DNA from 2 places in the Saccharopolyspora gloriosae genome. Region 1 is predicted to be linked to the other one. Evidence: riboswitches for the same ligand, from Rfam matches in the RefSeq annotation. Region 1 holds a riboswitch; the other holds the start of a gene.

Evidence for each region. A riboswitch is a leader RNA that binds a small molecule or an ion and turns the genes downstream of it on or off. The one in region 1 is predicted to bind glycine.
Region 2: it holds a riboswitch for glycine, as region 1 does, so the genes downstream of both, gcvH (glycine cleavage system protein GcvH) here and gcvT (glycine cleavage system aminomethyltransferase GcvT) in region 1, are expected to answer to the same signal.

The regions. Positions count from the first base shown of each region.
Region 1 covers NZ_JACHIV010000001.1:4,775,641-4,779,843, reverse strand. The annotation lists gene glyA (serine hydroxymethyltransferase) at 1-408, opposite strand, end outside; gene gcvT (glycine cleavage system aminomethyltransferase GcvT) at 499-1,614, opposite strand; glycine riboswitch at 1,733-1,829, opposite strand; glycine riboswitch at 1,830-1,957, opposite strand; gene BJ969_RS20755 (TetR/AcrR family transcriptional regulator) at 2,044-2,691, opposite strand; gene BJ969_RS20750 (long-chain-fatty-acid--CoA ligase) at 2,922-4,203, shown strand, end outside.
Region 2 covers NZ_JACHIV010000001.1:5,427,198-5,431,400, forward strand. The annotation lists gene BJ969_RS23665 (MarR family winged helix-turn-helix transcriptional regulator) at 1-320, opposite strand, end outside; gene BJ969_RS23670 (L-serine ammonia-lyase) at 610-1,962, opposite strand; gene gcvH (glycine cleavage system protein GcvH) at 1,986-2,360, opposite strand; glycine riboswitch at 2,406-2,500, opposite strand; glycine riboswitch at 2,501-2,593, opposite strand; gene BJ969_RS23680 (glycoside hydrolase family 30 protein) at 2,803-4,203, shown strand, end outside.

The DNA.
Region 1 (4,203 bases):
GATGCGCATGCCGTGGGTCAGGTGCCCGCCGTGGGCGAGGTCGAGGCCCATGATGGTGTCGCCGGGCTTGAGCAGGGCGTGCATCGCCGCGGCGTTGGCCTGCGCGCCGGAGTGGGGCTGGACGTTGGCGAAGGAGGCGCCGAAGAGTTCTTTGACGCGGTCGATCGCGAGTTGCTCGACGACGTCGACGTGTTCGCAGCCGCCGTAGTAGCGCTTGCCCGGGTAGCCCTCGGCGTACTTGTTCGTCAACACCGAACCCTGCGCCTGCAGCACGGCCTGCGGCGCGAAGTTCTCCGACGCGATCATCTCCAGCGTGTTCTGCTGACGGCCGAGTTCAGCACCGACGGCCTCGGCCACCTCCGGATCCACCGCCGAGAGCTGGTCGTTGAACAGGTCCGGTGTTGACATGAGCAATTGCCTCCTGTGTTCGATCTGGGCTGCGCCGGAAGTTCCGGGCGGTCCTTTCGAGGTTCGTGGTGCCCCGAGGGCGGTGCGGTCTCAGGCGGACCGGCGGTAGAACGGCAGCTCGACGACTTCCACGTCGATCGACTTGCCGCGGATGTCCACCTGCAGGGCGGTGCCGGGGGCGCTGTGCGCGCGGTCCACGTACGCCATTGCGATCGGGTGGCCCAGCGTCGGTGACGGTGCACCGCTGGTGACCTCGCCGATCTCGGCGCCGTCGGTGTCGAGCACCCGGTAGCCGTGCCGCGGAGCGCGGCGGGCATCGGTGCGCAGGCCGACCAGCGTGCGCTCCGTCGGCGCTTCCGCGACCTTCGCCAGCGCTTCCTTGCCGACGAAGTCGCCGGGCTTGTCGAGCTTCACGACCCGGCCCAGGTTCGCGTGGAACGGGGTCAGGGACGCGGAGAGCTCGTTGCCGTACAGCGGCATGCCCGCTTCGAGCCGCAGCGTGTCCCGGCAGGACAGCCCGGCGGGGATGAGGCCGTGCGCGGCGCCGGAGTCGGTCAGCGCCCGCCACACGGCGGGGGCGTCGGCGGGCGAGGTGAACAGTTCGAAGCCGTCCTCGCCGGTGTAGCCGGTGCGCGCCAGCAGCACGTCGGCGCCCGCTACCACGCTCGGGTACCCGGCGTAGTACTTGACGCCGGAGAGGTCGGTGCCGGTCAGCGGCGCCAGGATCTCCACGGACTTCGGGCCCTGCACGGCGATCAGCGCGTAGTCGTCGGAGACGTCCTCGTGCGTCGCGTCGAACCCGGCGACGCGGTCGGCGAGCTCGGCGGAGACCACGGCCGCGTTCGCGGCGTTGGCGACCACCAGGTACTCCGACTCGCCGAGCCGGTAGACGATCAGGTCGTCGAGCACTCCGCCGTCGGCGTTGCACAGCATGGTGTAGCGGGCGCGACCCTCGGTGATCGTCGAGGCCTTCGCGACGAGCGCGTAGTCCAGCGCCTCGGCGGCCTGCGGGCCGCTGATCTTGATCTCGCCCATGTGCGAGAGGTCGAACAGGCCGGCGGCGGTGCGCACGGCCTGGTGTTCGGCGGTGTCGCCGGTGTAGCGCACCGGCATCCGCCACCCGGCGAATTCGGTGAAATGTGCGCCCGAGGACGCATGGATCTCCCCTAGCGGTGTCTCTCTCAGGGAGGGGGAAGACGACGTCATGGTGCGGAACTCCTCCTCGTGGGCACCGATCACGTCCGAGGGGACCGGTTGCGGCCACTTCCAGCAGAAACCATATCCGGGGTCCCTCGACGGCGACGGGCGCGGGCGTGCGCTGGCCGGTCTCCCCGGAGTCATTGGCCTGAGAGTTTCACCGCGCGTCGGCGGCTTGCACCTTGGGCGAGGGACGCGTGTCCCTGCTTTTCTCCGTGATCGCCTGGTGTCGTGCGGTGCGGGGCCTGAGAGTTTGTTGGGGAGGATTGCTCCTTCGGCGCTGCACCCAGGAATCGCATCCTGCACGGACCAGGGGCTCCTGGCGGGGCGCAGACTCTCCCGCTCGACGTCGTCGGCGTGTTCGTCTCGTCTTCTGTTGTGTTCAGAAACGCTACGGAGATCACACATCGCAGTCAACCGAACGTGAGCGTGATCCCGTTACCCTCCGAAGTCGTCCGCATGGGCCGTGACCTGCTCGTACTGCACTCGCAGGCCGTCGACCAGGGCTTGCAGCGCGACCTCGAAGCTGGCGTCGTCGATCTCCGCCGCGTGCTCGCGCAGCAGGTGCGCGTTGCGCAGGTGCGGGAACCGGTCGTCGTAGATCTCGGCGTCGTCGACGAACCCGCCTGCGAACGATCCCATCGCGGCGCCGACGACGAGGTACTTGGTGGAGGCGCCGATCATCGTGGCGTACCGGGGCGGCCAGCCCGCGCTGGTCAGGCCGCCGTGCACCGCGTCGGCGCGGCTCAGCGAGGTTTCGCGGCGGGCCGGGCCGGAGGCCATGAACGGCACCAGGTTCGGGTGGGCGGCCAGCGCCGCCCGGTAGGAGCGGGCCCAGCGCAGCAGGCCGGTGGTCCAGCCGGCGGCGAAGCCGGTGGTGTCCACGGTGGCCATCACGTCGTTGGCGACGTCGTGCAGCAGGGCTTCCTTGGTCGCGACGTGGTTGTACAGCGAGGCGGCGCGGACTCCGAGCGCTTCGGCGAGCTTGCGCATGGACAGCGCTTCGAGCCCGGACGTGTCGATGATCACCAACGCGTGCTCGCGGATGCGTTCCGGTGTGAGCTGGGGACTCTTCGGTCTGCCCATGCCGCGCTCCTGCCTGCCATCCGGCCCTGCGCCGTGGCGTTCCGATGCCGCACCGTGTTCGGCCGGTTGCCCTGCGGCGACTCCGCACAGTGTCCGGGGCGGTGGTCTTGCCGCGGTCCGCGGGGTGGTCCTAGAGTCCAAAACTAACGACGTTAGTCGCCAGGTGTCCATCGGCGGGCGCGGTGCGGGCCCCCGATCGGCGTCGGGCGACGTCCTCACGGAGGTGGACGATGGTCAACGACGACGAGTCCTCGGCGCCGATCAAGCCGCAGACCACGCTGTCGCTGGTGTCGGTGCTCGCCGAACCGGCCAGGATCACGCCACGGGCGACCGCGGTCGTCGAAGGCGCCGAGCAGGTCGACTACGGCGAGCTGTGGGAACAGGTCCGCGCGCACGCCGCCGCGCTGCGCGCTCGCGGCGTCGAACCGGGCGACCGGGTGGCGATCGTCGCGCCCAACGTCATCGACTTCGTGCGCGCCTACTACGCGGTGCTCACCGCGGGCGCCGTCGTCGTTCCGGTGCCGCTGCTGCTGGTTCCCGACGAGGCGGCGTACCTGCTGCGCAACTCGGGCGCGAAGCTCGTCATCGGCCACACGAGCCAGCTCGCCCTGGCCGCCGAATCCGCGCGCCGGGCCGGCATCCCGCTGGTGTCGGTCGGTTCCGGCGGACCGAGCCAGGACGCGCCGCCGTCGCTGTCGGCGGAGGCTGCGGACGCCGAACCGGTGCGCGCGTTCGAGACGCGTTCCCCGGAGGACCCGGCGGTGATCTTCTACACCAGCGGCACCACCGGCCGCCCCAAGGGCGCGGTGCTGACCCACCTCAACCTGGTCATGAACGCGACGGTGAACGCGTTCGACGCCAACGACACCCGGTCCGAGGACCTGGTGCTGGGCTGCCTGCCGCTGTTCCACGTGTTCGGCCAGACGGTGTCGCTGAACACCACGTTCCGCGCGGGCGCCACGCTGGTGCTGCAACCGAAGTTCGACCCGGCGGAGGCGCTGCGGCTCATCCGCGACCACCGGATCACGCAGCTCAACGGCGTGCCCACGATGTACATCCGGATGCTGGAGGCCGCGGGCGACGACGCCGAGGTGCCGAGCCTGCGGATGTGCGTTTCCGGTGGCGCCGCGCTGCCGGTCGCGGTGCTGGAGCGGTTCCAGCGCCGCTTCGGCGCCCCGATCCACGAGGGCTACGGCCTGTCGGAGACCTCGCCGACGGCGACGGTGAACCAACCGGCGTTCGGCCCGCGCGCGGGCACCGTCGGGCACGCGCTGTGGGGCATCGACGTCGAGGTCGCCGAACCGTCCGTGGAGGACCGCATCGAGCTGCTGCCCGCGGGCGAGGTCGGCGAGATCGTGGTGCGCGGCCACAACGTGTTCGCGGGCTACCTGGACGACCCGGAGGCGACCGCGGCGGCCGTCGTCGACGGCTGGTTCCGCACCGGCGACATGGGCACCAAGGACGCCGAGGGCTACGTGTCCATCGTCGACCGCAAGAAGGACCTGATCATCC
Region 2 (4,203 bases), 650 kb from region 1:
CGGAGTTCGCGCCCCTCATCGGTCAGCCCGACCTCGACGGAACGCTCGTCCCGAGCGCTGCGCCGCCGCGCGACCAGGCCACCGGCTTCGAGCCGCTTCACCAACGGCGACAACGTCCCGGAATCGAGCCGGAGCGTCGCCCCGAGATCCTTGACCGCCAGCGAATCGCGTTCCCAGAGCACCAGCATCACGAGGTACTGCGGGTAGGTCAGCCCCAGCTCGTCGAGGAACGGCCGATACAGGTTGGTGAACGAGCGCGACGCGCTGTAGAGCGCGAAGCACACCTGCCGATCCAGCGACAGCACCGAGTCCGAACTCATCCCGCCTCCTGCACGAGATCGACACTAGCCCCAATTTGAGTTGCCCGCAACTGAGTTGTGCGCAACTCAATGCGAGGAAGGGAACCTTCCTGTCACCCGGTGCCGCCACGCTCCACCGACCCGGGCACGCGACGATCGGAATCGGCACCTCACCACACCGGCTCACCGCGACGAGCGCGGACGAGCAGACCGTGACAGGAAGGTTCCCTTCCTCACGTGGATGACAGGAAGGTTCCCTTGCTCGCCCTGCCCGCCCGGAGCGGGCCTGCGTTCGGGCAGGGCGGCGGGATCAGCACTCGATGACGTTGACGGCGAGGCCGCCGCGAGCCGTCTCCTTGTACTTGGCCTTCATGTCGCGGCCGGTGTCGCGCATGGTCTTGATGACCTTGTCGAGCGAGACGACGTGGCTGCCGTTCCCGCGCAGGGCCATCCGCGCGGCGGTGACCGCCTTGACCGAGGCGACGGCGTTGCGCTCGATGCACGGAATCTGCACCAGGCCACCGATCGGATCGCAGGTGAGCCCGAGGTTGTGCTCCATCGCGATCTCGGCGGCGTTCTCCACCTGCCACGGCGTCGCACCGAGCGCCTCGGCGAGCCCGGCCGCCGCCATCGAGCACGCCGAGCCGACCTCGCCCTGGCACCCGACCTCGGCACCGGAGATCGAGGCGTTCTCCTTGAACAGCACGCCGATCGCCCCCGCCGCCAGCAGGAAGCGGATCACGCCGTCCTCGCTGGCGCCGGGAACGAAGCGCACGTAGTAGTGCAGCACCGCGGGAACGATGCCCGCGGCCCCGTTCGTGGGCGCGGTGACGACCCGGCCGCCCGCCGCGTTCTCCTCGTTGACCGCGAGGGCGAACAAGGTGAGCCACTCCATCGGATCGTCCTGCTCGGTGAGGCTCGCCCGCAGCGCCGCCGCGCGCCGGTTCACCTTCAGCCCGCCGGGCAGCACTCCATCGTTGCTGCACCCGTTGTCGACGCATTCGCGCATCACGCCCCAGATGTGCAGCAGCTGCGCGCGGATGTCCGCCGCGGAACGCCACGACAGCTCGTTGTCGAACATGACGTCGCTGATCCGCGATCCCGAATCGGCCGCCCTCGCGAGCAGTTCCTGCCCGGTGCGGAACGGGTGCCGGACCGCGGTCTCGTCCGGTTTGATCCGGTCGGTCCCGGTGGCGCCGTCGTCGACCACGAACCCGCCGCCGACGGAGTAGAACACCGCGGCGCGCAGTTCACCCGAGGTACCGAACGCGGTGAACCGCATGCCGTTGGGATGCAGCGGCAGCGATTTCCGCCGGTGCATCACGAGGTCGCGATCGACGGAGAAGGCGATGTCGTGCTCGCCCGCCAGCGACAGCCGGCCACCGGTGCGGACGGCGTCCACTCGGTGTTCGACCGCGGCCGGATCCACCGTCTCCGGATCGTGCCCTTCGAGCCCGAGCAGCACCGCTTTCGGACTCCCATGACCATGCCCGGTCGCTCCGAGCGACCCGAACAGCTCGGCTTTCACCCTGGTGACCTCGCCGAGCAGACCCTCGGTGCGCAGGCGTGCCGTGAACATCCCGGCGGCCCGCATCGGGCCGACGGTGTGCGAACTGGACGGCCCGATGCCCACTGAGAAGAGGTCGAAGACGCTGATCGTCACAGATCCGTCCCCCTCAGCCCGGCTTACTCACCACCGGTCAACTGGGCGTATTCCTGCGCCGTGAGCACAGCACCGGTCTGCTCGGCACGCACGTCGAGCAGCCAGCCCTCACCGAACGGGTCCCCGTTGACCACCGCGGGGTCGTCCGCCGCCGCCTCGTTGATCGCCACGACCTCGCCGGTCACGGGCGCGTACAGGTCGCTGACCGACTTCGTCGATTCCAGCTCGCCGCAGGTCTGGCCCGATTCGATCCGCTCGCCCACCTCGGGGAGCTGCACGTACACGATGTCGCCGAGCGCTTCGGCCGCGAAGGGCGTGATGCCGATGCGGACCAGGTCACCGCGGTCCTCGATCCACTCGTGTTCCTCGGTGTAGCGCAGCTGCTCGGGCAGGGACATGGAGGCTCCTCACCATCGTGGGCACAGGTGTGCCCGGGTTCGTGGGCCTCCCCCTCTGTTGCGGAACCTGAGAGCTTCACCGCGTCGTGCGCGGTTTGCACCGTGGGTGCGGCGCCGGAGCGCGCGCTTTCCAGAGTCGCCTCGCCCGAGCGGTCATGGGTGCCTGAGAGTTTGCAGGGAGTGTTTGCTCCTTCGGCGCCCCGTCGGCGCGGGGTCTCTCCCGCCCGGGATCTGCGGCATATGCGGTTGTGGACGTGCCCAGCAACGATAAACGGGCACCCGTCGGTGTCAATGCCCCCTCGCTCCGGATCACACGGATCGAGAGAGGAAGGGAACCTTCCTGTCACCGGTGACAGGAAGGTTCCCTTCCTCGCCTCGCGGAGCGCGGGGTTGCGACCGAATGGAGCTACCCGGGCAGGATTGGTCAGACCACCCTGGGCAGATGGATCACAAGACACGAGGCGGGGTCGCGGCGCCTCGCGCCGGGCGGGCCGCCGCGCTGGTGCTCTCCGCGATCACGCTCAGCACCGGTCTGGTGCTCGCTCCACCTGCGCACGCGGCCCCGGCGGTGGGGGTCTGGTTGACCACGAAGGACGGCCAGAGCAAGCTCGCGCGCCAGCCCGACGCGGAGTTCGGGGCGGGCGGCGGGAACGAGACGATCACGGTCGACCCCGGGACGACGTACCAGGCCGTCGACGGGTTCGGGGCGGCGCTGACCGACTCGTCGGCTTGGCTGGTGAACAACTCCCCGCGGCGCGACGAGATCATGTCCCGGCTGTTCGACGCGGACACCGGAATCGGCCTGACCGCGTTGCGGCAGGTCGTCGGCGCCTCGGACTTCGCGCGCTCGACCTACAGCTACGACGACGTGCCCGCCGGGGAGAGCGACTACGAGCTGGCGGAGTTCTCGATCGCTCACGACGAGGCCGACATCCTGCCGCTGCTACGACGGGCCGGGGAACTGGCTCCGGAGCTGAACGTGGTGGCGACGCCGTGGAGCGCGCCCGCGTGGATGAAGTCCAACGGCTCCATGGTCGGCGGGGAACTGCCGGCGCAGAACTACCAGGTCTTCGCCGACTACCTGGTCCGCTTCGTGCAGGCATACGAGCAGGCCGGGGTCCCGATCGACTCGCTGACCCCGCAGAACGAACCGTTGAACGATCCGCCGTCGTACCCGGGCAGCCCGATGTCCCCGGAAGCCCAGGCGGCGTTCATCGGCAACGACCTCGGTCCGAAGCTCGACGCCGCGGGCCTGGACACGAAGATCCTGGCCTACGACCACAACTGGGACGACACCGAATACCCGAACCACGTGCTCGGCGACGCCAACGCGGCGCGGTACGTCGACGGGGCCGCCTTCCACTGCTACGGCGGGACGCCGGACGCGCAGAGCGCCGTGCACGACGCGCATCCGGACGCCGAGATCCACCTCACCGAATGCTCCGGCACCGAGTCGGAGGATCCGGCGGCGACCTTCGGCGACACGCTGACCTGGCAGGCGAGCAACCTGATCATCGGCGGCACCCGCAACTGGGCCCGCAGCGTCGTGCTGTGGAACCTGGCGCTGGACCCGGCGCACGGCCCGGTCATGGACGGCGCGTGCGACGACTGCACCGGAGTGACCACCATCGACAACGCCACCGGCGAGGTGGACTACAACGCCGAGTACTACGCGCTCGGGCACGCCAGCAAGTTCGTGCGGCCCGGAGCGGTCCGGATCGGATCGAACGAGCTCGACGGGGTGCAGAACGTCGCGTTCCGCAACCCGGACGGTTCCACCGCGCTGATCGCGCTCAACCCCGGCGGTGCCGAACGGCCGATCACCGTGTCCTGGCAGGGCCAG